DNA from 2 places in the Gracilibacillus phocaeensis genome. Region 2 is predicted to be linked to the other one. Evidence: predicted binding sites of a transcription regulator. Region 2 holds the regulator's gene; the other holds the start of a gene.
The links. Region 2 encodes NrdR, which represses ribonucleotide reductase genes. Its sites were predicted from a motif close to AACACNATATATNGTGTT; they were not measured.
Positions count from the first base shown of each region.

Region 1: E0E32_RS04145 (anaerobic ribonucleoside triphosphate reductase) is a predicted target of NrdR. The motif match lies at 1,611-1,628, and genes of this name have one in related genera.

Region 1 covers NZ_LR131142.1:426,985-443,314, reverse strand. Annotated here, with positions in the region: gene E0E32_RS04145 (anaerobic ribonucleoside triphosphate reductase) at 1-1,551, opposite strand, end outside; gene E0E32_RS22030 (hypothetical protein) at 1,823-1,984, opposite strand; gene E0E32_RS04140 (immunoglobulin-like domain-containing protein) at 2,300-8,026, opposite strand; gene E0E32_RS04135 (sensor histidine kinase) at 8,227-9,957, opposite strand; gene E0E32_RS04130 (ABC transporter substrate-binding protein) at 10,042-11,370, opposite strand; gene E0E32_RS04125 (carbohydrate ABC transporter permease) at 11,502-12,332, opposite strand; gene E0E32_RS04120 (carbohydrate ABC transporter permease) at 12,347-13,276, opposite strand; gene E0E32_RS04115 (YesL family protein) at 13,498-14,139, shown strand; gene E0E32_RS04110 (response regulator transcription factor) at 14,153-15,727, opposite strand; gene E0E32_RS04105 (Rpn family recombination-promoting nuclease/putative transposase) at 15,966-16,330, opposite strand, start outside.
Region 2 covers NZ_LR131144.1:1,629,403-1,645,732, reverse strand. Annotated here, with positions in the region: gene E0E32_RS22325 (hypothetical protein) at 1-245, shown strand, start outside; gene E0E32_RS15665 (response regulator transcription factor) at 495-1,196, shown strand; gene pnpS (two-component system histidine kinase PnpS) at 1,193-2,572, shown strand; gene polA (DNA polymerase I) at 3,056-5,692, shown strand; gene mutM (DNA-formamidopyrimidine glycosylase) at 5,705-6,535, shown strand; gene ytaF (sporulation membrane protein YtaF) at 6,607-7,197, shown strand; gene coaE (dephospho-CoA kinase) at 7,414-8,031, shown strand; gene speD (adenosylmethionine decarboxylase) at 8,059-8,427, shown strand; gene E0E32_RS22665 (hypothetical protein) at 8,435-8,560, opposite strand; gene E0E32_RS15630 (cytosolic protein) at 8,745-9,134, shown strand; gene nrdR (transcriptional regulator NrdR) at 9,157-9,624, shown strand; gene E0E32_RS15620 (replication initiation and membrane attachment family protein) at 9,647-10,999, shown strand; gene dnaI (primosomal protein DnaI) at 11,011-11,937, shown strand; gene ytxC (sporulation protein YtxC) at 12,051-12,920, shown strand; T-box leader at 12,998-13,234, shown strand; gene thrS (threonine--tRNA ligase) at 13,334-15,280, shown strand; gene E0E32_RS15600 (hypothetical protein) at 15,351-15,743, opposite strand; gene E0E32_RS15595 (hypothetical protein) at 15,840-16,133, opposite strand; gene E0E32_RS15590 (NAD(P)H-dependent oxidoreductase) at 16,269-16,330, opposite strand, start outside.

The DNA of each region.
Region 1 (16,330 bases), on a different contig from region 2:
GGCTTCACGCCGGATTTTTTCGATAGCTCGGATCGGATAATAGACCGGAATATGGAATGAATTGGTATAATAATCTCTATCCGTCACCCCTGAAATATTGCCAAATGTCTCGCGATCCTGTCTGGTAAAACGTCCGCTTAGTCCTTCAGCAGGAGTTGCAATCAACGAATAATTTAAATCATACGCTTCCGCCGCTTGATCACATTTTTGGCGTAAAAAGGCGACAATTTTTTCACCCAATGCCTGTGCCTGATTCGATTCACCGTGATGCTTACCGATAAGAGCTACGAGACATTCGGCCAAACCAATAAATCCAACACTGAGACTGCCCTGCTTCAGCACTTCAGCTAAATTATCCTCTGGCTTTAGCTTGGCACTCCCTGTCCAAACCCCTTGACCATGTAAAAAAGTGAAATTATTCACATATTTAGCTGCTTGGAATCGATAACGATCATATAACTGACGAATCACCAGATCCGTATAGTGATCTAAACTATCGATAAAATCGGCATAGGTTTGCGTAGTGAGGGCTATTTTTACCAGATTGATGCTCGTAAACGATAAATTCCCGCGGCCAACGCTATTTTCTTCACCATGACGATTGCCCATAATTCGAGTCCGGCAGCCCATATATGCTACCTCTGTAGCCGGATTCCCTGCTTCGTAGTATGGTAAGTTAAAAGGGGCATCCATAAAACTAAAATTAGGAAAAAGTCGCTTGGCCGTCGTTTCCAATCCTAGCTGATACAAGTCATAGTTCGGATCATTCGAGTAAAAGTTAATCCCTTTTTTCATTTTAAAAATCTGAATTGGAAAAATCGGTGTTTCCCCTTTGCCCAGCCCCGCTTGGGTAGCCAATAATAGGTTCTTAATAATCATGCGTCCTTCTTTGCTTGTATCTGTCCCATAATTGATCGAGGTAAAAGGTACTTGACCACCGCTACGAGAATGGAGACTGTTCAAATTATGAATAAACGCTTCACAAGCTTGATAGCATTCCGTATCCGTCTCCTGCCAAGCCAGCTCTTCCAAGGCCGATTCGGTTAGCGGGAGCTGATAGTGCTGTAATCGAGTTAATCGCTTTTGATACGATTTTTGGACAAATGGGGCCAAATCATAATCAAAGGCTTGAAAACTCTGCCCGCCATGCTGCTGGTTCTGATTGCTTTGAAAGACGATCGCTGCTAGCGCCATCGCACTCATAATGGTTTGCGGTGAGCGCATATAGCCGTGCCCTGTATTAAATCCTTGAGATAATAATTGACCTAGTGGTATCTGGCAGCAGGTGACTGTTCCCGTCGGCATGTAATCCAAATCGTGAATATGAATATAGTTGTCTGCCATCGCTTGATGAGCTTCGTCGCTCAGCAAGTGTTGTTTGGCATAATACTTGGCACTTTCGTTGGCGAATTTATTCATCTGCCCACATGGAGATCGCCCGTCTACATTAGCATTTTCCTGCAGCAAATCCTGATTGGCACTTGCTACAATCTCTTGAAACGTCTGCATTAACTTTTCACTGTCATGGGTAGGTGCTACTTGTGATTCCATCATTCTTCCTCCTCGATTTTCGCGTTCACGTAACTATATGTAGTGTTTTTTATTAAAATATCACTATATATAGTTTAATCGTAAATCACTGGGATAAGAAATTCAAATGGACATTTTATGACTTTTTGGAGTTATGAACAGATCATAATCCTTTAACTCTTGGTTAGATCGGGTCTTATGGACAAAGCGGGGCGGTTTTATCTGTTTGATCGATTCATTCTTACGGACAGTATTTCGTGATTTAGTGATTTTTTGTCTGTTAGATTCATTCTTACGGACTGTATTTCGAGATTTGGCGTTTTTTGTCTGTTAGATTCATTCTTACGGACAGTATTTCGTGATTCGGCGGTTTTTTGTCCGTTAGATTCATTCTTACGGACAACATTTTGTGATTCGGCGGTTTTTTGTCTGTTAGATTCGTTCTTACGGACAAAGTTCAGCGATTCATCAATTTTTTGTCTGTTAGATTCATTCTTACGGACAAAACTTCGTGAGTCGGCCGTTTTTTGTCCGTTAGATTCATTCTTATGGACTGTAGAACAGGATTTGCTCTCTTTCAGTCCGCGACATTTATTCTTATGGACTGTAGAACGGGATTTGCTTTCTACAGTCCGCGAGATTCTTATGGACCTAGGAACGCGATCCTTTCTCCTCACTTCACGAGATTCATCCTTGCAGGCTATGAAATATGGCTTCCACCTCTCACGAGCAAAAGGCCTGCACTCTTTCTGCGCAGGCCTTTCTTTTATTATCCTTCTGTTCTTTTTCTAAATTTTTTCATCGCCAACAATACAACACTCACTAACAAGAGCCCCCCACCTGCTGCCAGCCAATTAAACATATTTGTTGCGGTATTTGGCAGCTGTTCTTGTGAAGCTCCCGTCTGTGTTTCGTTTTGGTCTGATTCTCTGACGTCACCTGATTTTTCGTTATCTGTGTTGCTTATCTCTTCTGGATTCGTTTCTTTCGGTTGATCTGCTGAATTTTCGTCAGAATCTACAGGGAGCTCCCCACCTTCATCATCAATCGGTGGTTGATTTTCTTCCTCATTCGATGTCTCTTCTTCATCCGAATCTTCCTCCTGAACCTCGGCTAATACACCATAGATAGAGAAATGACTGACTTCTTGGGAAATCTGTTGGTCGTTTCTCTCGCCACCTAGTTTCTCCCACTCGTTACTCTCTTCATTGAAATGGTAGATAGCCGCTTGCTCTACTCCATCATTCACACCCATCGTTAAGATAAAGTTTCCTTGATAATCTTCCTCACCTTCTGGATAAGTGAAAATAAAATCATAGACTTCACCTGCAAGTTCCAACCCTGCCATCTCTAAATCTTTCACTTTTTTGACTTGTAAGGTTGTCCCTTCTGGTAAATCTTGCGGTAATTGAATGGAAGTGTTAGTACCTTTTATCGCAATCATATCCCCTGGCACCACTGGTTCGGCCTCTTTGTCTAGTTCCACTTCTGGAGATTCTCGCTTAGTAGTGTCTGTCGTGACTTCTACCGGCTCACTGGATGCTTGATTTTCAGAAGGGTCTACTGCTACTAGTTGATAAGAATAAGCAATGCCTGACTCGACTTCTGTATCGATATACGTTGATTCTTCCCCATCCACAACAGCAATCTCTTCGCCATCACGAGATAGAATATATTGTTTAATGCCAGCCAAGTCTTCCGCACTAAAAGTCAGTGTAATCGCATCTTCACTAGCATCTATCACCTCTAGATGAACATTGGCAGGGGCGGTCGTATCTTTGACATGAACCGTACGTGTGACAGAGGTACTATTACCAGAGCTATCTTGTACCGTATAGTTAAGCTGATAGATGCCTGCTTTCATTGGATCTACTGCTCCACTAATCGTAATAGCTTCTGATACATCACCTTCTATTGCGTCTACTGCGGTTGCACCAGCTTCCTGATATTCCTCACCGAGTTCCACTGTGACGGTCTCTTCACCATCTAGCGTTAACTCAGGCGCTTGGGTATCGACCACTTCCACATAACGAGTGACTGTCGTTGTCAAACCTGCACGATTCGTTACTTGATAAACAAGCGCATAACTGCCCGGTGTAGACTCGTCCACCTCGCCCGTTATTTCGATTTGATCCGTAAGGTCACCATCTTCTTCGTCTTCTGCAGTAGCTCCAGGTTCTTCATAGCTTGTGCCAGCTTCTATCGTCAATGGATTATCACCTTGCAAGATAATCGATGGTTGTGTTGCTTCATATACCACCACTTCACGAGTAACAGAAGTTTGATTACCAGCTGTGTCTTTGGCCGTATAAACTAATTCCTGCTGGTCAATTTCCTCTGTATCGATAGCACCTTCTACCGTGACTTCTGGCTCTTTTGTAAAATTATCTGTCGCCTCATATCCCGGATCTTCGAAGTCTGTACCTTGCAGAACATATAATGGATTATCTCCATGCAAACTCAATTCTGGCTTCGTCCGGTCTATCTTCACGACTGCCTCTGCCACTTCACTTACATTTCCTGCTTGGTCAACGGCCCGTGCATAAACAGTGGTTTCTCCTTCCTCTGTTATAGCAATCGGCTCCGCATAACTTAACCATTCACCTTCTGTATCACTTAATTGATATTCTACCACACTTTTATCTGACTCCCCTGTGATGGAAACAGAAACACTAGCTGCATTGCTCCAATCACTTGTTTCTGGTTCAATCATTGGTGCAGATGGAGCGGTACGCTTAATTTGAGCCGTTGCCTCTGTCACCCCACTCTGATTTCCGGCATTATCTATTGTACGTGCCTCGATCACCGTCTCTCCTTCTGTTGTAATCGCAAAAGCATCTTCATATGGCTGCCATTCACCTTCTTTACCCATCCGATATTCGGTATAGGCAACACCACTTAGTGGGTCATCCGCACTCTCTATATTCACTTCCACACGATCCGAAGATGTCCAGCCATCTTCTGACAATTCGACAACCGGATTTTCAGGCATCGTGCGATCTAACTTCACAACCGCTTCTGCCACATCACTTGTATTACCCGAAGCATCAACAGCACGTGCATAAACAGTGGTTTCGCCTTCTTCCGTAATCTGCAGATCGCCATCATATGATAGCCACTCGCCTTCGGTACCATTCAATTGGTACTCAGCTGTGACATCATCTCCTGTTACCTCTATAGAAACACCGACAGATTCGGCATTGCTCCAAGCCTCGTTATCTACAGTCACCTCGGGTTCGCTTAATTCGATCTCTTCTACAGTATGTTGCAAGGCACCTATTGTCGGATTGTCTGAATCAATAGGGTTACCCAGCATATCCTCTGACCCCATGCCATCAATAGCCGTTCCTGCACCAATGGCTGGTGAATCATCCTGTAATTGAAATGCTGCGATGTTTTGATTCCATATCTCTTCATCCCAAGTATCCACCTCTGTATAATCCGGTCCATTGCTCACAAATTTCGGATCTTCATGAATCAGCCCTGAATATGGATTCGGGCTTCCATTCAGTTCTAACAACTCGGCTGGATAGATCAGGTTATGCGACATATTCGGTGCCTCAAACGATCCTGGCTGCTGTGAGTATGCTTCGATCTCTCCCTCAACAAAAAGGATATTGTTCTTAAAAAACATGTAATCGATCGGATTATCTTTGACAACATACTCGGTGGCCACTTCTTCTCCGACATAAATGGTATTATTATAAATCTGCGTACGGTTATTCATCACATAAAATAGTTCCGTGCCTTGACCGTCATTATAGCTGATATTATGACGGAAAACATTATTTTGGCCAGCACTGCTCATCGTTAATAGCAAGCCGCCTCGGTTGTTGCGGGTATAATTATACTGGAAGACACTATCTGTCGTTCCAATATCAAAATCAAAGGCTTCACCATCATTATAACCGTACACACCATCCGTTACTTCGTTATACTGGATGACCGCATCATGTGATTGGTATAACCAAACACCGGCATAGTTGCGATTATTGTTATTACTGCTGTGGCGACGCACAATGTTCTTTTCGACCAAGCCACCTGAACCTACCTCGGCCATTACAATGGCATCACCAAACGTATCCTTAATCACGTTCTTGCGAATAACCACATCACTGCTGTGAATCGAACCTGTATCACTGCCATTGCGACGTGTTTTGGTTCTAACACCTTCAATCGCTACATCATGAATGTGCGAATTCTCTACTGAAATATTATGAAAACTTGATTCGATATCGGTCACATTTCCCTGCTCATCACGGGTATCTGAAGAAAAGATAATCCCACCAGAAAGCTTCTCCGCATCGACGCCAGAATTGACATCATGAACATGGACATTGTCGATATGAACATTCTCTACATCCCCTTGACCACCTGCGATTACGATAATACCAGCTCGTGCTGCTTCCGCTATTTCTTCCCCATTATTGGTTACTTCGATATTCTGAATACGCCAATGGGACAGGTCATATAGATGAATCGCTCCTTCTGAGTAAATACTTCCTGTATCTGCATTAGAGATACCATTTCCTTCGATTTTCGGCATGGCCTCTCCTTCTCCATAGGCGTCGATTGTAATTGGCTGATCTGCCGTGCCGGAGCCATAGGGTCGGAACTGCCCTTGCCAACTACCACCACGTTTGAATAAAATACTCGAGCCTGGCTGAAATTGAACATGATTTAATCTTTCAAGGGATTGCCATGGAGTATCTTCTGTCAATCCATCATTTGCATCATCCCCCGCTTCACTATCGATATAGTAAACCGTCGATTCTCCCTGTTCTAATCTAGTAACCTTCAAGGTCTTTTCCGTTTGATTCCCCTCTTGATCAGTTGCTGTTATCTCAATCAAATTCTCCCCTAATTGCAAAGGAAGATCATAGAGATGATCCGCTTTCTCTGCAACTGCTTCTCCATTAACCAACACTTCCGTTTGAATGTCAATCGACTCATTTACACTCGTCGTCTCGATTTTGACATCGGTGAGCGTATCGGCTGTATAGGTCTTTCCATCTTCTATACCTTCTATGTTCACCTCTGGAGCTGGCAGACCTTCCACCAATTGAATCCGGGCTGCCTTGTCCTGATCCTGCTCTTTACTATTGATGAAAACCCCTTTTTGATCGTGACCGTTATCAATCGCTAACACCACATGTAAGGTCCCTACCCCCTCTGTTTGCTGCAACTCTTCATTGATAAAAGCAGAGATATCCAATTCACCATATGTGTTATTCTCCGTTCGTTCATAAGAGGCTTCTGCTACCAATTGCCCTCGCTCAGGCGCATTATTCCATGTTACGTTTTCTTCCTCAAAGCCCTCCACTTGATAAATCGAGACAAGCTCTGAGGTACGATCATTTCCCATCAATTCATTGATATAAAATTGAATTGTGGCTTCTTTGACATAAGGCGCGTCATAATCCGACAAGTCAAACGATAAATAGGTTTCCCGTTGATTACTGTCGTCACTTGCCGCCTTTTTCAAATCTAGATTACCACCATTATGGTTTTGATCCGGACTACGGTAATCAGTATACGTATCTGCTATAACAGGAAACGCCGTCACTGCTTCCCATACCGCTTCCACTGTCTGCGTAACAGACGTGTTACCTGCCGCATCTTCTGCATAAACCTCGATCGTGTTCTTCCCTTCCTTTAATTGGATCACGTTGACTCCCTGCTGTGCACCTTCCACTTTGTCACCATTTACGGTCAGATGAATGGTCGGCTCTTCATCGTGATTATCTGTCGCCTGTATATTCACATCTACTTCCGAATCCGTTACAGTAGCGCCATCTTCCACACCAGTTACCTGCACACGAGGAGGCAAGGTATCTTGATATTCATCCTGGAAAATATGCAAATATGGCGTGTAAACTCCATTATCTTGATAGGCCGAATAGAAACGGATTCCGCCTTGATCATTCTCCTCTTCCACGCGAAGCACAATGCCAAAATCTTTATCTGGATTGGCCTGTAAATGTTCCTTGATAGCCGTCACATCTATCTCTACCCATGTATCAGCATCCTCTTCCGTAAAAGTCTGTTCTCCGATCATCTCGGCATTGTTTAACAAATCATCGGTATTATTCCATGTCCAATTCTCTTCACTTAAATCCGCTTTATCTGTTAGTAAGACTTGGACGGTATCTTCTTTACCATCCCCTGTATGTTCATGTAAATATAAAGACAACATCACAGCAGCTGTCTCTTCCCAATTGGTATCGCTAGGGATATCGAATTCTAAGTGACTACGTCTGCTATAACTTTCATTTCCCGCCGTCTTCGCCTCTAATATCTCTCTAGGAATCGAATTAGAGCCTGTTTCAGCTGATTGATCGGCATAGCTGCCACCTCTCACGGTAGCTCCATATAGGGCCTCGGCCTTGATCACGGTATCATCTGCGGGCGCTGCTGCTACTTCTTGATAGCCGATCGCAAACAAAAACAGTATACATATCATACTCAAAACCAGTAATTGCTTTCCTCTTTTCACAGTAAAAAATCCCCTTTCTTATGACTTCACAATCTAATTCCCTTAAAATTGAAACCGCATACATACAAATATATCCCCCTTCCTTACAGCGGCTTTTGATTAACGCTTCGATTATAACACCGCTGCAAAGAAAATAAGGGAAATCAGTCGCTCTTAGTCAAAACCCTACATAACTCGGTCAAAAACACACACGCATTAGCCTATCTTTCCTCGATCAAAGGATCTACCTTACTGGAAATAGCAAACATAACTGTTGTGCCACCCCACTCATTAGGAAGGATATCGATATCTGTCTGCTTATACGTTAATTTCAAACGTTGATAAATATTCCTCATCCCAATATGGTCAGATGTATAGTCCTCTGTTTGAATATGCTGTAATATCTGGTGACGGCTTGCCTGATCCATCCCTACACCATTGTCACTTACCTCGATCACGACATCGTTTAACTGTTTCGTCACCTGAACTTCGATCACTGGTGCCTCCGGCATGTCAAAGAATCCATGAATAATCGCATTTTCAATAATTGGCTGCAACAGCAATCTCGGCACCTTAAAAGACTCCAACTCCTCACTAATCGTTGTTCGTAATTCAATCGGTAAGTCACTGCGCAATTTCATAATTTCGATATAATCATATAATAGATTGCATTCTTCCCTGATCGTCGTTAGCTCTTCCGCACGCATATTCGCGCGCAACAACCGGGTTAAGGACTCAATTTTTTTACTATGGACCGCATCATCCTCTAACAACAAACTGCACTTAATCGAATTTAATGTGTTGATCAGAAAGTGTGGTCGAATTTGGGCAAATAAGGCACGCAATTCCAACTGTCGCTTCTCCGCTTCTTCCTGTTTCACCTTCTCTAGCAGGTGATTAATTTGATCTAACATATTATTAAAGGCGCCCCCTAATAAACCAATCTCATCCTTCGTCTCCACCGGATAACGAACTTGTAAATCACCCTCACCAAACGCTTCTACCGTATTTTTCAACCTATGCATCGGACGATAAATATTTCCCGCGATAAAGAAAGACATTCCTAAGAACAACAATATACAAACCGCAATGATAACCGCGTAAAAAGAGAAAGTCGAGGTGATCTCGTTCATGATATCGCCCGATGGCACATAATAGACCAGTTCCCAATCCGTTGATGGTATAGCCGCCTTGGTAATGAGCAGGTCATCCTCTGCTTCCAATGCCTGATAACCCGCGGAACGAACCAACGACTGCCCCTCCTGATCCAACAGTTGAAAAGCACCGCTCTCCACATCACGAAATAACTGAGCAAAATAATCCGCCGAGATTCCCAAATAGAGAATGCCCATGACTTCATTAGCTACAAAATCCTTGTAAGCCCTTACTGCATAAAGCCTAGGAGACGTCTCGCCAACCCCTGCCAGATTCAGGTCTTCTGCCGGCAAAAAATAGGTTTGATTCGGATTAATCTCCGCCATCTCCTCTTGAGTCAACCGTGGATCGAGCCTGTTATGTAATTCCTCATGCGTCAGTCCATTGTTATTTCCCATCATCAGCAGTTGCTCTTTGTTCATATAAAAGGTTTCTGGATTCAAACTGGAAACACTGGAAAAGGCGATGCTTAAATAGTCCGAAATCTCTTGGTAATTCTGATAGATCTCATAAGAAGAAATCGTCTCACTGTCCGCAATATTCTTCATATGATCTAATATATTCGTTTGCGGCTTGCCATACAAATTGGTCGTATCAATCACTTCATCCACCATATCATTAATATCGGAGGCCATCATATTGACGACATTTTTGTGTGTATTTTCTACCTTTTCAATCACCAAGTCCTCAATCAGAAAAAATGACAGGACCGAGGCAATGATTAAAGGGATAATAATAAATATAATCATCGTCGATTGAATTTTTTTATAAAAAGAGGAATGCAATAATGTCTTCATGATGTATCATCTCCCCAGCCATATTTCATCCCACCATTATAACAGATAGAGGCAGCCCGTGAGGCTACCTCCATCCCTTTTCATTTATTGATTTCGTTCAATAATCTGATTGGCTTGATCGACCATTTCTTCTTGTGCTTCACTAGCACTGATTCCATCCAGGATATATCGGCTAAAGCCATCCTCTAACACGCTCTTGAGTTCATTAGAATAGGCAGTAGAGTAGGCCGGATCATATGGTATAATGACATTATCATCATAAACCGTTGTTTGTAATGTCTCTTGATCAATCAAGTCGGATTGATCTTCTACCATCGTTTCCAATACTTGATCCTGATCGACGTTTCTGGAACCAGGGAAGTCCGAAATAACTTCTACTTGTTCCGCCATATACTTAGCGAACTTATATGATTCTTCTTTATGTTCCGAAGATTCACCAATACCTAGATAGTGGCCGCCCATATAAGTCGAACCAACTTCTACATCCTCAGAAGATCTAGGAAGTGGCGCAAATACGGTTTGGAAATCGTGTGGATAGTTTTCCTTGTCTTTAATCATATCAATAATGAAGGAGCCAATCGGCAGCATGGCCGCGTCACCATTAAAGAATTCACTAGCATAATGGGTCTCTGACGCCACTACATCCTGAAACTTACGCACAGATCCCTCTTCTTCCATTTCACGACGTAATTCAAAGAAATCAGCAAACGTTGCATCATCAAAGACCGGTTCTTCATTTTCCGTCAAATAAGGGTGTGGTAATTCCGAATATGCCGGAAAACCTGCGAATTCACCCCATGTATGGAAGTAAGCACCATACTGATCTTCATTCGTTAATTCAGCTGCATACGTTTGGAAATCATCCCAAGTCCAGCCCCACTCCGGCATATCTAAGCCAGCTGCATCTAAAGCGTCTTTATTAATGGCCACAAACCAAGGCTGGGATAAATCCTGAATACCAAATGTTTCACCCTCATACTGTGGTGCGACATAGTATTCTTCCGTCGGATCAATCGAATCCGCTTCCATAAACTCATCTAACGGTGCCAATACCCCGCGAGAGGCACGCTCCAACAGAAAGTCCACATGAGAGAAAGCCACGACATCGATCGCCTCACCAGTCCCCACTTTAATATCTAATTGTTGATAAAACTCTAAAGAATCATTACTCGTTACAAGTGGTTCATAGTTTACCTCAATGTCTGGATTTTCTGCCTCAAAATTTTCAATAATCTGCTCGACTATATTTTCTTTCTCGCCTGTTTCCCAAGAATAGTAGTTGATCGAAACCTTGCCATCGTCTCCCTCGTCGGCATCGCCACCACTTGTACTATCATCATTTCCGCCACAAGCCACTAACACGAATAAGAAACTGGCTAATAGTAGGCTAAATATACCTTTTTTCCAACTCATATGAAACCCCTCCAATTTTTTATTTATCCTGGTGCCACCAGACAGCAGCACCTCGATATGTCTTGTTTATTATAAAAAAGTACGTATAAGAAAACTGTGTCTTATTTTGGGCATTGTGTGAACAATTTACACTACCCCTTCACGCCGCCAATCGTAATACCATCGATAACATGACGCTGCAAAATAAGAAAAACAATAATTAATGGTAAAATAGCTGATACAGCCGCCATCATCGTAGTCGCATAACTCGTACCAAACTCACTGGAGAGTAGTTGCATCCCCAAGGTAATCGTGTATAAATGATCACTAGACAAGAAAATCAACGGATTCTGATAGTCATTCCATGTCCAGATAAACTTCAGGATACCAGCCGTTGCGATAATCGGTTTAACCATTGGCAACATGATCTTCCAATAAATACGAAAGAATCCGGCACCATCCATTTTAGCAGCTTCAATGTATTCATCACTAATCCCCGCCATAAATTGCCGCATCAGAAACGTCAATGGAATCGAGAAGGCCATCATCATGATCAATGCCGTATGGGTATCATAAAGCCCCAGCCAATTCATTAGGATAAAACGAGGCACCAATGTTGATTCCGTCGGCACTAGGAAAAAGGCCAGCAACACAATAAACAAGGCATTTCTAAACGGAAAATGTAATTTAGAAAAAGAGTACGCCGCCATCGAACTAATGATAATCGTTAACAAGGTTGTAATCACGGCAATCTTGATTGAATTCCAATAGAATAAATCAAACGGAATATCTTCTAGCCATACGGCAGAAAAGTTATTAAAAAAATTCCATTCACGCGGAATCCATTCAATCGGATAGGTCATCACATCTTGTTCTACCTTTGCAGAAGAGGAAAGCATCCATAACAAAGGAGAGATAAACAAGAAGGCAAACATCCCCATCACAATGGTTCCTATTACTTTTGACATTTTTAATCGCTTCATCATTCACCCTCCTTCTAGACTTGCTGCTTCTGCGATTTAGCAGTCACAATGGTAATCGCCGCTATGATCAGGAATAATACCCAAGATAAGGCGGAAGCATAACCCATTCTGAAATTTTGGAAACCTTCTTCATAGATATAATACACTAACACGTTTGTTGCGTTGTTCGGTCCACCTTGCGTCAAGAAGGCAATCACATCAAACACCTTAAACGAGTTAACAATTGACGTAATCAATAAGAAAAAGGTCGTTGGCGCCAGTTGAGGAATGGTAATATACCAAAACTGTTTCAGTTTACCTGCCCCATCAATCTGCGCCGATTCATATAATTCTTTAGAAATACCCGTAATACCAGCAATGTAGATCACCACATTGTAACCCACCACCTGCCAGACCGAGATAATAATAATTCCCCATAACGCCGTATCCGTACTACCGAACCAGCCCGGAGGATTCTCCACCCCAATGGAGGTCAAGAAGTTGTTCACCACTCCTAAAGAAGGATGAAATAACACAGAGAACACAGAAGCAATCGCCACCATCGTCGAAATATAAGGGATAAAAAAGGCAATCTTAAAGAAATCCCTAAAATAGACGACAGAAGAAATGGCAATCGCAATCAACAATGCCAAAAAGATACTGGCTGGCACATAAACTGCAGAAAAGATCAGGTTATTCTTTAAGGTTAAGAAGAACTGCGGATCTTCAAAGAGGAAACGATAATTTTCCAATCCGATTAAGTGGATCGAACCTAAACCACTTACTAAATCCCAATCGGTAAAACTTAAGTATAATGAAAAGAATAAAGGAAAAATCCCTAAAATAAAAACCCCAATAAATTCAGGAACTAAAAACAAATAACCACTTACCGATTCTTTGAGCTTATTATTCCAAAGGCTAGTCCCTTTTCGTCCACGATTATGCACTGCCGCTTTTTCACTCAAGCTCTATCACCTCACATTTGTTTTGATATATTCTAATGTAATCGATATAAACCCAGATACCCATTAAGAATTTATACATCTGCGTGCACTATTTTGACTTGATGTATTCGCTCTCTGATATAACTCTTCGGATGGTCAGAATCCAACACACCTTGGTCAAAATCACACACAAAGAAAGTAGGATGATTGATTTATACTGAAGAAAAAGGGGGAATGGCACGATGGTAGCAAGTGGACCATTTAAACTAATATATGTATGCTGTGAATGGGTGATGCGGCTCGTGTATATCAATGTGCTTTGGGTACTATTTACTTTGGTAGGCGGCATTATCCTCGGTATCTACCCAGCTACCGCCGCCACCTTCACCGTTGTAAAACAATGGTTACGAGAAGAAGATGTATCCATTTTTCGCACGTTTTTTCAGTCTTATAAGTCACAATTTCTCCGTGCCAATCTAGCTGGTTTGATATTAACGGTGACAGGCGCCTTAATCGTTATTAATTTTCAGCTGGTGCATCTCGAGAATCAAACGGCTCACTTCCTATTTTTGATGATAATGTTTGTGATTGCATGCTTCTTTGTTGTCACCTTGATCTACATCTTTCCATTGATGGCTGATTATTCGTTAAGCCTTAAAGATTATTTTACGCAAGCGATTCTGATCGGGATTGCTACCCCTTTCCGCACGCTGATGATCGTCGCCTTTCTATTCGGCACAACCTATATATTCCTATTGCTGTCTACCTTGCTCGTCCTGTTTGGTGTCAGCTCGGTCTGTCTGACGATTGCTTACTTTACGAGTCGATCCGTTCGAAAAATTGAGGGGAAGGCTGCTAAATATCGAAAAGCGCAATGTGTGTGACATTGCGCTTTTCTTATACGAATACTTCCTTCGCCTTAAACTCACCAGGACTGTATCCGGTATGCTTTTTGAATATCTTAGAGAAATACGTTCGATCGGAAAATCCTAACTCACTTGCCACCGCCTCAATTGTCTTGCCTTCCAACAGCATATTTTTGGCGATACCGATCTTATACTTTTGAATATACTCCGTAAAGTTTTCACCGGCTAATTTTTTAAAATAACGAGAAAAATAGCTAGGATTCAAATAAAGATAGCCGGCCATATCCGCTGAAGTGATATTACTTGATAAGTGCTGTGTGATATAGCGGTCAATCTCTTGCAACTGTAACTGACCAGTAGAAACCTGCCGTTTATTCTGTTCATAATAGACAGCACTTGCTTCCAAAAGATTCAGCACATCCTTGATCCGCAAAGCAGTAGTGATATAAAACTTAAAATCCGCTAACTTTCCTGCTTTGTGCTGATTTACTTCCATACTGGCCAGACAATGTTCACCCAACTCTTTGACCAAGCTCGGATCTACCTTATGTTCCGTCGATAGATGATCTAATTCTCCCAATAGTTGTTGGAATTTTGATATATCCAACATTTGAAGCGCTTGCAACATCTGCATTTCAAGCGACTTCAACAATCGCCGTGAATCCACACTCCACTCCTCTGTCATCAGTGCCTCCATCTTATCGTTTGTATAAAAAGAATAATTATCATCATTTCGTAAAGCTAAGGCACCCTTCCTGATTTCTTCCTTATTCAGGCGTTTCGGATGATAGATGGCAAATACAGATATTCTCAAAATTTCTTTCACCTTTTCAGCTAAAGTCATCACATAATCCTGCAGTTGCTGCAGATGATTGGATGATAAAGAGTAGCGAAAGTTCAAAAACAAGTAGATATTTCGATCATTATCCATTAGTGGCGTTACACCTTGAAAATCCTTCGCTATCTCCTCGGCAATATTATACATGCCGTACTTAATAAGCGGGATATCCTGTTTGTCATAATACGCAGCAATCTCAGCATAATGAAGCAATACCCTGCCGATATAAAAATGTGGGAACTCCCACTTAATCCCTAGCTTTAATCCATCTTGAATGGTCTGTTCGATAGGATTACTATCCAGCAACTGTTCCAAGAAATTCTGACGCAGCACATATTTATGCTTATGCAAGGTTTCTTTAAAGGATATCAAGTCATGTTGCGATTGTGACTGCTGGATATGCTGCTGTGATTTCTTAATGCTAGCCGTCAGCTGCGCCTTATCCAACTCATCTTTCAATAAATAATCATCTACGTTTAATTCCATCGCTTTTCTAGCATAATCAAAGCTCTCATGGCAGGTTAAGAAGATAATGCGCACATCCGGTTTTATTTTTTTCAACTTTTCAGACAGCGCCAGCCCATCCACTTGAGGCAGACCAATATCAGACAAAACAATATCCGGCAATGTCTGCTTAAATCGATCAAACGCTTTCACAGAAGAGTACTCAGAAGCACACACCTCTACCTCGATATCCGTTTCCTTAATTAATTTCTCTAAATACCGAAGCATAGGCACATCATCATCGATTAACATGATTCGATACAAGCTACCCCCTCCTTTTGGCTTAGCAATTATCCTATTTATATAGATCTATGCCTATTGTAAACCTTTTGAGCGGGAAAATTAAGTGATCTTTTTTACCTTTTGTGTATTATTTTTACCTTGAAGGGATATGGGAAGATTGATGTTTTCAACATGAAGATTATTCCGCTACCATCATTGCTGCCAAATCAATCTCAAAAAAAGAGAACGAAACAAGCGATCCACTTGTTTCGTTCGTATATTAATGTTCCAATGATCTCCGAAGCTTCGTTACTTCACCCAGTTCAAGACTCGTTAATTGCACTATCTCTTCATCCGAATAATCCCTAGCTAAAAGCTTCTTAGCAAAATTCCGTCCTGCTTCTTCTATGCCTTTTTCTCTTCCCTTACTCATACCTTGCTCGATACCTTGTTCGATACCTTGTTTCATGCCACGCTCCATACCTTTTTCTGTTGCTTCTTTCTCAATGTCGCTAATCAGTCTGCCAAATGTCGGGGTATTTCTGAGATCTTCCATTCCCATGATTCTTTTCTCCTCCTTCTTATTTTGTGTGAGTGTGATGGACAACGACTCGTAAAATTGTTTCTGTAATGCTGCTGGGAGTT
Region 2 (16,330 bases):
CGATTGTAGTACTACTACCTAGCGTAGGAAATAGGTGGAGACTCCTGCGAGAAAAGCGCAGTGTGAAGACCCCGCAGGAAGCGATCTTTGCTGACGAGGAGGCTGAGCCAAGCTCGCGGAAAGCGGAACCTATTTCCGGAGCGTTTCCTAGCACTGGCAAACAATCAACTTTACTACATGGAATAATGGAACTAGATACTTTACATAATCCATCTTATCGGCAGTTCAGTGGCTTCTTTGAGTGATCGATAAAGGACCGGATGGGGTTCAACCTGGTTTCTCTTATATTAAGTTTTGGTAAATTTATTGTAAACCATTTTTTACAAGCAGAAATAGTCGAATCTGTTCACATTCCTCCAAGCACCGTGTATGATGAAGATAGAGTTAGGTTAAACTTAACAAAAGCAATCAGAGGAAAGCTCATACTAGAATATAGTAAACCTCATGGAGTGCTTGCATCGAGATAACTACTAAACAAGAAGGAAGGATCGACTATGGCAGAGAAATTGTTAATTATTGATGATGAACAGCCGATTGTTACCTTGCTGCAATATAATGTGGAAAGAGCAGGTTTTCAAACAGAGGTTGCCTATGATGGTACAGAAGGATTAGCAAAAGCCAACACAGGAAACTTTGATTTAATTATATTAGATTTAATGTTACCTGGAATGGATGGGACGGAAGTATGCAAAGCTTTGCGACAAAACAAAGTGGAGACACCGATCTTAATGCTAACGGCAAAAGGAGAGGAGTTGGACAAGATATTGGGCTTGGAATTGGGGGCGGATGATTATTTAACCAAACCTTTCAGTCCTAAAGAAGTAGTAGCCCGCGTCAAGGCTATTTTACGCAGGACACGCAAACAATTAGATACTGACACGGAGGATCCAGTGATAAAAATTGCTGACTTGAAAGTATATCCACAACAATATGAAGCTACTATTCATGAACAGCCGCTTACTTTTACAAGAAAAGAATTTGAATTATTACATTATTTAGTACAGCATAAAGGGCGTGTTCTTTCGCGGGATCAACTATTAAGTGCCGTTTGGAATTATGACTTCGTTGGTGATACCAGAATTGTTGATGTCCATATCAGCCATTTGCGTGACAAGATTGAACCAGATACGAAGAAACCCGTTTATATTAAAACAATACGAGGTTTAGGTTACAAAATGGAGGAGCCTCGTCCATGAATGGTAACAAACGAAACACGCTCTTTTTGCGTTATATGGTGGTAAGTGCTGTTATCTTTGTGTTTATTGGTATTGTCATCTTGCAGTTTGCTTCAACAGCAGAGCGGTTTATGGTGTTATTTTCATTAGCGATGGGTTATATTATCTTATTAGTACTTGTTTATAACATATACATTCATTATGTTCGTCCCGTTCGTTCTACCTTGAAAACTGTTACTAGTTTAACAGAAGGGAATTATAATGCCCGCATTTATGTGCCTTCTTATGGCGATGCTCAATTATTAGGGAATTCGATTAATGCATTAGCACGGCATTTACAAGAAGTGTCTATTCGGCAAAAGGTGCAATCTGATCAGTGGTCAACGGTATTGGACAATATGGAAAGTGGTTTAATGCTAATTGATGAACGAGGGTATGTACATTTAATTAATCGTAAATTTTTAGAAATGTTTCAGTACCAATCGAGTGATTGCTTGGGCTATTTGTATTATGAGGTGCTAGCGGATCAAGATATACATAAAGTGGTGAAAGAAACCTTTTTATACGAAGAAAAAGTCAACGGCAATATTACCAATATTACGGAAGGGAAAAAACAATATATCGAAATCGTTGGTGCTCCGGTGATTAATGAATCAAAGGAATTAAAGGGATCGGTATTAGTTTTTTATGATATTACAGAACTAAAACAAGTAGAACAGATGAGAAAAGACTTTGTTGCCAATGTCTCCCATGAGTTAAAGACACCAATGACTTCCATAAAAGGTTTTGCAGAAACCTTATTGGAGGATGAACATGCCGATTCAGAGACACAAAGACAATTTCTGACGATCATTTTAAATGAGAGTAGCCGACTGCAGTCATTAATTCATGATTTGTTGGAACTATCAAAGATTGAAAAAGAGGAATTAAACCTCTCGATTCAATTAATTGAGGTGGACGATTGGATCAGTAAAAGCTTGACGCTGATTGAACAGCAATTTTCAGGAAAGCAGCGCTATTTTAAAGCAGATATCGAACCGGGACTATCTTTTTATGGCGATCCGGATTTATTGCAACAAGTAGTTTTAAATCTCGTATATAATGCGTTGAGCTATACCCAGGAACAAGGAGAGGTTATCTTACGGATTTATCAACCAGACGCAACGATTGTTTTTGAAGTCGAGGATAATGGGATTGGTATTCCAGAGGATTCGATACCAAGAATATTTGAACGTTTTTATCGTGTGGATAGGGCCAGAAGTCGAAACACAGGTGGTACAGGTTTAGGGTTAGCTATCGTTAAACATATTGTTGAGGCACATCATGGCACAATCGAAGTAGATAGTAAATTAGCGGAAGGTTCTCGTTTCAGAGTAAACCTATCAAATAAGTGGTGAGTGATCTCACGAGACTACTTTATATAATTGATCCAGTGTTCAATAGAAAATGTGTCTGGAAGTATACATGGTTTTTAATGAGGACAACATAATATGAGGTCAATAAATCCATGTTTGATCCATTCGTGTGAATGACCATTCACACGCCTTTCAGTTCTGCTGAAAGGTAGCAGTATGAGGAGATAACCAGGGGATAAATGCATTTATCCCCTGGTTATCTCCTCATACTGCGTAAATGGATCAAGAACATCTACCAGATCCGTGAGACATGATTTCATTCAACTTTCAAACGAGGTATTATCAGGAAATAATGTGAGCAAAGACGTGTTTGCCACTCGTTTTCTTAAGTAAGGGAAAAACAGGTAAATGTATGGCAAAGTAATGTATCTAACTATCAGTAAAAATTTGCTTTCTGTGCAGTGGATCGGTAAACATGATAAAATATAAATAACGTATTTAGTACACAAAGGAGACAGGGATCACATGACCAATAAGCTCATCTTAATAGACGGTAATAGTATTGCATATCGGGCTTTTTTCGCTTTACCACTTTTAAATAACGATAAGGGCGTCTATACCAATGCCGTCTATGGTTTTACAACGATGCTCTTAAAGGTATTGGAGCAGGAAACGCCTAGTAATATGCTAGTAGCTTTTGATGCGGGCAAAACGACCTTTCGTCATAAGGCTTATAAGGATTACAAAGGAGGTCGAGAGAAGACCCCTTCTGAATTAAGTGAGCAGTTTCCTCTTTTGCGAGAACTGTTAGATGCCTTCCAAATCAAACATTATCAATTAGAAAACTATGAGGCAGATGATATTATTGGTACGCTTGCTCATCAAGCAAAGGAACAAGGCATGCAAGTAGAAGTCATATCAGGAGATAAGGACTTACTCCAGCTAGTTTCTGAGCAGATCCAAGTTCGTTTAACGAAAAAGGGAATCAGTGATGTGATGACCTATACAGAAAAAACGTTGCAAGAGGATATGGAGATTTCACCAGATCAAGTGGTGGATTTAAAGGCCTTAATGGGAGATAAATCCGATAATATCCCCGGAGTACCGGGGGTTGGGCAGAAGACGGCAACCAAATTACTCAAGCAATTTGGTACACTGGAGAACCTTTATGACCATCTAGAGGAAGTCTCCGGCCAGAAGCTAAAAGAGAAACTGGTGGAACATAAAGAATCAGCCGTTATGAGTAAGGAGTTAGCAACGATTAACCAAGCTTCACCCATTACTGTATCGATTCAAGACACCGTATTAGATGAATATCAAGAACAGAAGGTACAGCAGCTTTTTCAAGAATTAGGTTTTCAGTCACTTGTTCATCGCGTACAAGGGGAAGAAAGTGTGGAAGAAGAACAGGAGATACCAGAGATAGAATATCAAGTGATAGAAAATGTGCAGGAGGATATATTTACCGGCCATGACGCCTTTGAGATTGAAATATTAGGTGAGAACTATCATACAGAAGAAATGGTGGGTGCGGCGATCAGTAATGAGAAGGGGAACTTTTTTGTTCCGATTACTGTTATGGAAAATTCCGCCGCATTTAAGCAATGGGCAGAGGCTGCTTCTAGCAAAAAGTATTTATTTGATGCCAAAAAGATTCTTGTGCTTCTTCGTCGATTATCGATCGATATTAAAGGGATTGCGTTTGACACATTATTGGCTTCTTATTTGATCAATCCTTCCGAGAATAATCATGATATCCCGGCAATCAGCCATCGTTTTGGCGAGACAGCCATTCGATTTGACGAAGAGGTATATGGCAAGGGAGCCAAAATGGGCTTGCCCGAAGAAAAAGAACAGTGGCAGGAACATATCGTACGCAAAGCAGCCATGCTTTATCGATTAAAAGAGCAAATGGAACAAGCCTTGGTTGACAACAAACAATTGCCGCTTTTGATGGATTTAGAGCTGCCACTTGCGATGGTCTTAGGCAAAATGGAAGCGGCAGGTGTGCAGGTAGACAAATCCCGATTAAACGAAATGGGGAAAGAATTAACCGAAAAGCTGGATTCCTTGGAGAAGGACATTTATGAATTGGCAGGCAGGTCATTTAATATCAATTCACCGAAGCAGCTTGGTCCGATTTTATTTGAAGAGCTCGGCTTACCAGTGATTAAAAAGACGAAGACAGGGTATTCCACAGCGGCTGACGTATTAGAACAACTGCAAGGCCAGCATGCGATTATTGATAAATTGTTGCTGTATCGACAGTTAAAAAAACTCGATTCTACTTATATCGCAGGCTTGACCAAAGTGATTGATCCAGATACTAGTAAGATTCATACTCGCTTTAATCAAGCCTTAACACAGACCGGTCGATTGAGCTCCATTGACCCTAACTTGCAGAATATTCCGATCCGGATTGAAGAAGGGCGTAAAATACGTCAAGCCTTTGTTCCTTCACAGTCAGGCTGGAAGATACTTGCGGCTGACTATTCACAGATTGAATTACGTGTACTCGCTCATATTGCGGGAGATGCGAAACTGCAAAAGGCCTTTAAAGAAGATAAGGATATCCATACCCAAACGGCAATGGACGTCTTCCATGTAAGGGAAGAAGAGGTTGATTCCACTATGCGACGTCAGGCTAAGGCGGTCAACTTTGGCATTGTCTATGGTATCAGTGATTATGGCTTGTCGCAGAACCTTGGTATTCCAAGAAAAGAGGCAAAATCTTTTATTAAACGTTATTTAGAAAGCTATCCCGGGGTTCAGGATTATATGCATGAGATTGTCCAACAGGCTAAACAAGATGGCTTTGTGACAACGATTATGAACCGTCGTCGTTATTTGCCGGATATCACCAGCCGTAATTTTAACCAGCGCAGCTTTGCTGAACGGACGGCAATGAATACACCGATTCAAGGAAGTGCAGCCGATGTGATCAAGCTGGCTATGCTAGAGCTTGATCATCAGCTGGAGTCAGGGAATTACCAGTCAACCCTGCTTTTACAAGTACATGATGAATTAATATTAGAAGTACCAGAAGAAGAATTAGACGCCATTTCCAAGTTGGTCGTCGATGTCATGAGCCAGGCGATTGATTTATCTGTCCCGTTAAAGGTAGATGTAGATTATGGCGATACTTGGTATGATGCAAAATAAGGAGATAATGCCATGCCTGAATTACCAGAAGTAGAAACGATAAGGCAAACATTAAAACAGTTAGTATCGAAAAAAACGATCGCTTCAGTGGATATTTTCTGGCCGAAGATCATTCAAGAGCCAGATGATACAGCGGTTTTTCAGCAATTAATCAAGGGACAAACCATTCATGATATTCGACGGAAAGGAAAGTTCTTGCTGTTTGACTTGGATGGCTATGTGTTAGTTTCCCACTTAAGAATGGAGGGGAAATATGGTGTGTTTCCTGGAGATGAAGAGACAGCACTCCATACACATGTCGTCTTTCATTTAACGGATGGTAGCGATTTGCGTTATCAAGATGTACGTAAATTTGGCACCATGCACCTGCAAAAAAAAGGGGATGAATTAAACAAAAAGCCCCTTGTGTTACTGGCAAACGATCCCTTGGAACCTCAGTTTTCCTTTTCGTTGTTCAAGGAGAAGATACAGCGCAGTGAGCGAAATATTAAGAATATTTTGTTAGACCAATCCGTCATTGCAGGATTAGGCAATATTTATGTCGATGAGACCCTTTTTTTAGCAGGTATTCATCCCCTAATTAAGGGATCACAGCTATCTGAACAACAAATAGTGCATATCCTGGAAGCGTCGGTTTTAACCCTAAAGGATGCGATAAAGCAAGGGGGCACGACGATTCGGTCCTACGTTAATTCCCAGGGGCAAATTGGGATGTTTCAACAGCAGCTTAATGTTTACGGTCAAACAGATAAGCCCTGTTCACACTGCGAGGATACTATTATGAAAATAAAAATAAGCGGCAGAGGTACGCATTATTGCCCAAGCTGTCAACCGCTGGCATAAGGCTAGCACATTGGTTGTTATTTCACCATATACTAACCGTAAAGTCCTGTATAAAGGAGAAATGATAACCGATGATGCTCCCATTGCTTATTTTGGCGATTAGTATGGATAGTTTCTTAGTGGCTTTTACTTATGGTCTGCGTGGTATAACACTGCCTGTTAAAGAGCTGCTCAAGATTTCGATTACCGTGGCGGCCGTTTTTATGCTGTCGATGTTAGCTGGATCCGTGATATCGACGTTTCTTTCGGTTCGTTACACGGAAATAACAGGTGGTTTTATTTTAACTTGTCTTGGTTTGGTGTTATTCATTTCTTTACTGCTCGAAGGAAAAGCAAAGAAAAATGCCCCTATTTTTCTGAGGATCTTAAAAAAGCCGATGACGGCAGATATTGATAAATCTGGAAAAATAAACGGTGTGGAATCTATATTTATAGGGATCGCCTTGTCTTTAGATTCCTTTGGCGCTGGGATTGGTATTTATTTGCTTGGTGCTTCCCCTTATATGACACCGATTTTTCTGTTTATCGTGACCATTTGCTGTTTGCTGGTCGGTGTTCGAGTAGGGAAGACCTTTGCCGATCGCAAATCGCTAAAGAAATTGTCTTTTTTGCCAAGTTGTCTATTAATGATGATTGGTATTTGGAAAATGGTGATTGTCTAGTAACCACACAATTAAAGCCCTCACTGTTAACATGATGGTGATCTTAAACGCAGCGGAGTACTTGCCTAGCATTGAAAAAAATGTTGGATGTGATTCTTTCATTCTATCTACCCTAGATTAGTGATAAAGAAAGAGGGGCAATTCTTGAACAGGGTGAAAGTTGAATCAGAAACAGGGTGGCTTACTCTGTTTCTGTGAAAAAGAGGAGAGACATACATGATAATTGGTATAACAGGGAACATTGCTACAGGCAAATCACTGGTCAGTCAAATATTGATGGAGGACTATCATATCCCCGTGATTGACGCAGATCTTGTTGCTCGTGAAGTAGTTGAACCAGGAGAACCGGCGCTCCATGAAATTATAACCGTATTTGGCGAAGAAATGTTACAAGCTGACGGAACGCTTGACCGTGGGAAGCTGGGCAAGCTTATTTTTCAGGAGAAGGAAAGCCGACATCAATTAAATAGTATTGTACACCCAGCCATACGGCAACGCATGCAGCAACAAAAAGAGACATTACTGCAACAAGGACATGCCACCATCGCTTTGGATATTCCCTTGTTATTTGAAAATAATCTGACATATTTAGTCGACCGAACTATAGTAGTGGCAGCGACCGAATCGGTGCAAAAAAAAAGACTAATGGAACGGAACCAGCTGTCTAAAGAAGAAGCAGAAAAACGAATGGGCAGTCAAATGGATCTGGAAAAAAAGAAACAACTGGCTGATTATGTGATTGATAATAGCGGCACTATTACGGAAACCAAACAACAAGTGGCGGCTGTTCTAAAGGATTGGCAAATCACAAGGGTGAATGATTATCCACTTTAAGAGTTGGGATAGGAGAGAAGATGGGAAATGGATACATTAGGCAGACATGTTATAGCAGAATTATGGGAGTGTAACCCAGAACGTTTAAATGATATAGAGAAACTGGAAAGAATCCTTGTAAATGCTGCTTTACTGGCAGGTGCAGAAGTGCGAGAGGTGGCGTTTCATCAATTTGCACCTGCAGGCGTGAGTGGTGTGGTGATTATTTCAGAGTCGCATTTAACCATACATAGTTTTCCAGAACATGCCTACGCCAGCATCGATGTATATACATGTGGTGAAACCATCAATCCGCATGATATTGTGACAAAACTGGTAGATAAGCTAGAGGCAAAAAATGTCTCCAAGCAAGAATTAAAAAGAGGCAGGAGAGAGACCACTTCCCATCATCAATAGACCGTTTTTAGTATGTAATCCCTGCCTGATCCGTTAGGGATGGGGAAATCCCTGCTAAATCTATCCCTCCTTCATGATTTTGATTGTTTTCCTGATAAATCAACGTGTTTAATCGTTTTCTTTTTAAAAACATGTTACAATATAATTAAGTGAGGCATTCATTAGTAGCGATTTTCCTGCTAATGATCCATACAACTTATCAGACGGTATATCGTTCGCTGGCACTGGACGACTTGCAGCTGCTTGCTTTGGGCTGAAAACATAAGAACGAGTGCATGATGATAAAATAATAATACATAATTGGGGTGTTACATTACATGTCATTTAGGGACACGTTAAACAAGAATTTTAATAACCATTCAGAGACGAGAGACAAGCATTGGGATGAGGCACTAAAAACCCACTATTTTAAGACAACCAAGGACAAGGCATTTGATAAATTGGAACCTCTTTTCAAAGAAATGAAGGAATGCCAAATTGTGGGGATGTCCAAAGATCATGGCGAGATTAGTTTCAATTATAAAGCCGGCAGAAAGGTATTTGTCATTATGACGATTATTATGGTAAAGCCATATCGTACAGCAATTGATATCTCAGCAACTACGGAGTCGGCTATTCCATTTGATTTTGGTTACAGTCATCGACTCATCCCCAAACTATATGATAGGATTAAGAAAGAATTAGACTTTGTTGGGACGACAGAATAAATAACATAAAGGGTGATGGATTGTGCGATGTCCTCATTGTCACTATAAGAATACCAAAGTCTTAGACTCAAGGCCCATTGAAGAAGGTCGCACGATACGCCGCCGTAGAGAGTGTGAATCGTGTCATTTTCGTTTCACTACCTTTGAGCGGATCGAAGAGGTACCACTTATAGTAGTAAAAAAAGAAGGCACTCGAGAAGAATACAGCAGAGATAAACTGTTAAGGGGTCTGATCAGGGCCTGTGAAAAACGTCCAGTTGCGTTAGAGGAATTAGAGAATATAGCGATAGAAATCGAGACTGAATTACGAAATCGCGGTACATCAGAGGTAAAAAGTGATGAAATCGGCGAAATGGTAATGGATCGTCTGGTAGATGTCGATGAAGTCGCCTATGTACGATTTGCTTCGGTATATCGTCAGTTTAAGGATATCAGTGTGTTTCTTGATGAATTGAAGGATTTGATACGTACAGATAAGAACGAAGGATAAAGAATAAAGGGGCTATGTATATATGCAACTAGGAGATATCGGAAAAATACTACCATCAGAATTATATATAGTCGAGATGTCCAATGATGTTCCATTATCTTATACCAATTCACTAACGCACCTTTATCAGCCGTTGATAGGAATGGAAGCATTAACCCTGTATCAAACCTTATATACGGAAGCGGCCTTGACAGAAGAATATCAAACCCATCACCAATTAATGTCCTATATTTCTTTACCATTGGATCGGCTGTATCGAGCCAGAAGAAAGCTGGAAGCAATCGGCTTACTGCAAACTTTTGAACAGGAACATCAGGGGAATAAAGCCTTTCATTATTTGCTACATCCGCCTTTGTCACCAGAACGATTTCTCAACGATGATTTCTTAAATCATCTGCTGTATCATCAACTTGGCAGCGAGAAATATAAGAAAGTACAAGCGATCTTTCGCAAACATAAGCGAACAAGTCAGGAAAAAGAAACAACAGCAAAATTCACGGAAGTTTTCCCATTTGCTGGTGAGTCAGGGGCTCCCTCTATAGAATCGGTAGAATCACGACCAGCCATTCCCATCGATAATGAAGTAGACTTCGAATGGCTGGAGCAAGTATTAAGGCAGCGGATGCTTCCCGTTGACACTATCTTGACCAAACAGGCGAAACAGATTATTAACCAGATGTATGTAGCCTATGAACTTCATAATCAAGACATTGAAAAGGCACTGCTTTGGGCGATCAATGAGGAAAACCAATTACAGATTGAAGAATTCAAGCAGGCATGTATGGATTTGATACCACGTGCTTCGTCGGATTCCTCAAATAAGGTAACCAATCAGCAAAAGGTGATCAGTTCGGCGTCTGTCGCCAAACCGGAAACGAAAGAAGAACAATTTATCGATATGCTGGAGCATATCTCGCCAAAAAAACTGTTAGAGGATCAATTGGATGGACATCAAGCCTCCAGGCAGGAACTGCGCATGATTAGTGATATTATGACAAATCAAGGGCTTAATCCTGGCGTGATGAATGTATTGATTCATTATGTGATGTTAAAGACAGATATGAAACTTTCCAAGGCCTATATGGAGAAGATAGCCAGTCATTGGGCACGTAAAAATGTAAAAACGGTCCGTCAGGCGATGACATTAGCTAAGTCGGAAAACAAAAAATATCAGCAATGGACAACCAATACGAAGAGTAATCAACGATACCGTCAGACGAGTCCCAAAAAAGATATCGTGCCAGAATGGTATAAGAAACAGAAACAGCAGCAACAACCAAAACAAACACCAAGCACCGAAGAAAAAGCAAAAACGGCCAAGGAAGCGGATGAAATGCTGGCGAACTATTTAGCAAATCAGGCTAATCAAGAATAAAGGTGATAAAGATGGAGCCGATCCAATCAGCAATGAAAAAATGGATGAACTCGAATAAAAAAATGCAAGAGCAATTTGTCGCTCAACGTAATCAGGTGATCAATGATCCTGAGATAAAGAGACGATTGAGCGAGCATGTCGAGTTGGATGAACAAGATATTAACCGGCATTTGATGAAATTATATGAGTATCAACAAGCCTCCAAAGATTGTCATGATTGCCCTCATTTAGAAGGGTGCATCAATATTCTAAAGGGATACACGCCCCATCTGGATATCAATGGAAAGGATATTTCTTTGCGTTATGAGAAATGTCCCAATAAACTTCATGAGGAAGAACAAGTCCAAAAAGAATCGCTGGTCCACAGTTTATATATTCCGAAGCAAATTAAGCAGGCAAAACTGGAAGACCTTGATGCCTCCAGCTATGAGCGTAAAGATGTGATCAAACAGATCATTGAATTTGTGGAAGCGAGTAAGGCAGGGGATTTTCATCAAGGTTTGTATATCTACGGGCAATTCGGTACAGGTAAATCATATATTTTAGGGGTCATTGCCAATGAACTTAAAAAACATGATATTCCTACCGATATCATTTATATGCCGGAATTTGTCAGAGAAATGAAGGCCTCGATTGGAAATGATACCTTACAAGAAAAAATAGAACGATTCAAACAAGTACCAGTACTGATGTTGGATGATATTGGCGCAGAATCGATCTCACCTTGGTTTCGTGATGAGGTGCTCGGAGCGATCTTGCAATATCGTATGATGGAAGAGCTGCCCATATTTTTCACGTCCAATTACGATCTCGATCAGCTGGAAAGCCACTTAGCAACGAATAATCGCGGCGATGTCGAGACGATTAAAGCGGGGAGAATTATTGAGCGGATCAAACAGCTGAGCCAGCCAATCGAATTAATGAATCGTTACCGCTAGTTATCATTGTTGCTACCATACTTTTTTACAGGACTTCTGTCTAATCCTTAGACAGGAGTTATTTTTTTGCCTTTTCATCCATATAATATACCAGTTTGATGGTGATAAGGGTGATGATTACTATGGTAATGCAGATTCAATTTACAGAGGAACAAGAGGCTTCCATGTTTTACAAGCTAGTAAAACAAGATGAGCAATGGACAGCCTTTAGGAGGAGAAGTACAAGAAAGACAATTCAAGCTGTTCCGGCGGCTTCGATGGAAGGAGAGGAAGAGACGTGGAAGCTGGCATGCCTGCTCACAAAAGTTTTTACCGAATGGCGTGAGATGAACATGATCCAGCAAATACTTAGGAAAAAATACTATTTTTCATTAGAGGAAGAAATCGAAAGGATCACATTAATTGCTATTTCGCTATTAGATAAAGAGGAGACCTTCTATGAGGAAAGGGTACATCAACATGAATTGCGTGATACGTTAACGGCATTATTTCAGCTACAATTAAATCGAGAAATCATATCCTTTGATTCGATTGTACAGTTCAGACTGCACCCTTACTTTGAACAATTAACCGAATTGGTAGGACTAGCTATTGATGAATTTAAACGAGAAGAGGACCATCAGGCGTTTATTCAATCGATTAGAGAGTTTATCAGCAAAAAACCTCCTGAGGTAGAAGCGGTGCATGTTTTGCAAGGCAAGCAGTTTCAGATTTATCGGGATAGCGGGGAACTCTATACGACATCTGATTTTAAAAAGTTACAATCGTTATTTCCTTTGTTTATTTTTGGTTTGGAACAGGAGGAGTGGAATATTTCTCCATTGATTATGCTTAGTCCTCAGCAGATATTTATCTATGGGGAGGATCCGCTCGAACCAAAGACACATACGATGATGAATATTTTTCAGGAAAGGTGTTCTTTTCATGATTCTTGTTATTTCCCTTTTTACCCCAATGATGATCGAGTGACAAGTGGAGAATAGTATGCCGATTTTATTTTCAGAATGAGGATCTTGCTTTTTTTTATCTGAATCGTTATAATAAGTGTCATAGTTAGGATAAAAATGCTTAGATGAGGACAAGATAGTTTGTCTGCGATACGAACAGAGAAGGAAGTACCAGCTGAAAACTTCCTGTATCAGCTACTCCCTATTACCACCTCGGAGCACTGCTAAGGAACGCGTACCGCTACTATTTAGCAGCGATTCATCATCGTTATCGATTTGTTTTCAATGAGCTGCGCATTTGTTGTGCAGAAAATTGGGTGGAACCACGGGTAACCACACTCGTCCCTTTACACGTTAGTAGAGGGGCGGGTGTTTTTTAATGTGAAAATAGGTGCAGAGCATATGAAAATAAAACAAGTACAATCGATCTAGAAAAGGAGTGCAAGAAAATGAGTCAGATTCATATTACTTTTCCCGATGGCTCCATTAAGGGTTTTGATAAGGGAACAACAGGAGAAGAGATTGCCGCCTCTATTTCTCCAGGCTTAAAAAAACAGGCGTTAGCCATTAAATTAGATCAGCAATTATATGATCTTCGTGCACCGCTGGAGACAGACGGCGTGATCGAGATTATCACGATTAAAACAGACGAGGGCTTGGATATTTTACGTCACTCTACTGCTCACTTGATGGCACAAGCGATTAAGCGGCTGTACAATCACGTGCAGTTAGGGGTAGGCCCGACTATTGAAGATGGCTTCTATTATGATATTGATATGGAAGAGGCGATTACCCCAGAAGATTTGCCACGTATTGAAAAAGAAATGAAGCGGATTGTCGATGAAAACTTAGAAATTGTTAGAGAAGAAGTAACACGCGATGAGGCAAGAGCATTATTTGCAGAGATAGGTGATGATCTGAAATTAGAATTGCTCGATGCGATTCCAGAGGAGGAGACAGTGACGATCTATCGTCAAGGGGAATTCTTCGATCTTTGTCGTGGTGTTCACGTACCGCAAACCAGTAAAATCAAAGTCTTTAAACTGTTAAGTATCTCTGGAGCCTATTGGCGTGGCGACAGTAATAATAAGATGCTGCAGCGAATTTACGGAACAGCCTTTGAAAAGCAAAGTCAATTAGACGAATATTTACGTCTTCGTGAAGAGGCAAAGGAACGGGATCATCGTAAATTAGGAAAAGAGCTCGGTATTTTTACCGTATCCCAAAAGGTAGGCCAAGGATTACCGCTTTGGCTACCAAAAGGGGCAACGATTCGACGCACCATCGAACGTTATATTGTTGATTTGGAAGAACGCTTAGGTTATGATCATGTCTATACACCGGTGCTTGGAAGTAAGGAATTGTATGTAACCAGTGGACACTGGGATCATTACAGTGAAGATAACTTCCCGCCAATGAAGATGGATAATGAGGAGTTAATTTTACGTCCAATGAATTGTCCACACCATATGATGATCTATAAAAATGAGCTGTACAGTTACCGTAATCTTCCTGTCCGTATTGCTGAACTGGGCATGATGCATCGTCATGAAATGTCCGGAGCTTTGGCTGGCTTGCAGCGTGTTCGGGCCATGACATTAAACGATGCCCATATCTTTGCTCGTCCTGATCAATTGAAAGAAGAATTTATTCGAGTCGTGCAATTGATCGAGAATGTTTATAAAGATTTTGGCATTGATAAATATTATTTCCGCTTATCTTATCGTGATCCAGAAGATACGGAAAAGTATATCGATAACGATGAAATGTGGGAAAAGGCGCAAAGCTTATTGAAAGAAACCATGGATGATATGAAATTGGACTATGTGGAAGCAGAAGGGGAAGCAGCCTTCTATGGTCCGAAATTGGATGTACAGGTAAAAACGGCCCTAGGTAAGGACGAAACCTTATCGACGGTTCAGCTTGATTTCAACTCACCAGAGAAGTTTGATTTAACTTATATTGGTGAAGATGGAAAAGAACATCGACCAGTCGTTATCCACCGAGGTGTTGTGTCTACCATGGAACGCTTTGTAGCCTTTTTATTGGAAGAATACAAAGGAGCCTTGCCAACTTGGCTCGCACCAATTCAAGCTCGGATTATTCCTGTATCGGCTGATGCCCACACCGACTATGCCAAAAAAGTGGAAGATGAGCTGCGTGAAGCGGGCGTAAGGGTCGAAATCGATCATCGTGATGAGAAAATCGGTTATAAGATTCGCGAGGCCCAAACTGCCAAGATTCCATTTGCCTTAGTCGTAGGGGATAAGGAAGTAGAAGCGAAGGCAGTTAATGTTCGCCGTTATGGCGAGCAGCAGTCTGAGACGATGTCTTTAAATGAATTCCAGGCATTAATTACTAATGAAATTCAGAATAAGGTTTTGCGGAAAAAATAAGTAAACGAAAAATCCGATCCATAATGGGTCGGATTTTTAATAGACTTAGCAGCATGTGAAGTAACTTTGGCTAATAGGCGACAGTGACGGATTGTTTGAAATGGAATAGTAACATAACGATACCGATAGCAGCGAGAGCAAGCAAGAAGATGCCAATAGAAAAAATAGTGATAAAACCTGTAAAAAGAAATAAGGATATCGCCATCAATTCACCGGGGATATGTTTTTTAGGAAAGCTGATGCCTGCCAATAGCATACTGATAAAGATAAGAAACCAATAGATGATAGCTGGTACGGCAGTAATGACTGCTGGTGAGATCAAATAACTAATCATAAAAGCACTGATCCCCAGCCATAGCACAGCCTGAACGATCAGAAAGAAATGGTCTTGCATGTGTTTCTGCCATAGTAAATAGCCTGACAGTGATAACAACAGCCATGATAATAAGAATATACCAATCATGTTAATCCCTCCCTCGTTACAGAATCATGAAAATAAAAAGTGAAAGCCTATAACGATGAAGGGGCTTTCCCTTTTTGATACATTCCATTGAAAAAGTCATTCATTGGCAGTATTAGTTATTTTTAATTTCATCAGTAGAACGAAGGTGATCAGTACCATCAAGGTAGGCAGTAAATTAGCGGCTAGTAACTCGGTCATCATTAAATCGGCGCTGATAATCTCGGGGAATAAATAGGTGACGATAAGAAATACGACAGCACCAGTCAAAGCGGGTGTGATTGCGATGAAGTTTTTCAACTTGCCCTTGGGTGGATCGAAAAAGGTTCTCAAAATCGCATAAAGGGCTACAAAAACAACGAGAAACAACAGTAGTGTTTGTACAGCTTGCAACTTTATTCACCTCCCATATTTACCATAGTATATCATACCTATACAGCGCTTTCAATTTAACTTTACAAGATGATATAAATCATAGCTGGGTCTAAGCGAAGGGAGCACTTACCTCCGCTTAGACCCAGTCTCATTTTACAATTCCATTATTCTTTTCTCTGCATCTTGTAAATATCGTTCTAGTTCTTCTGTTGTTA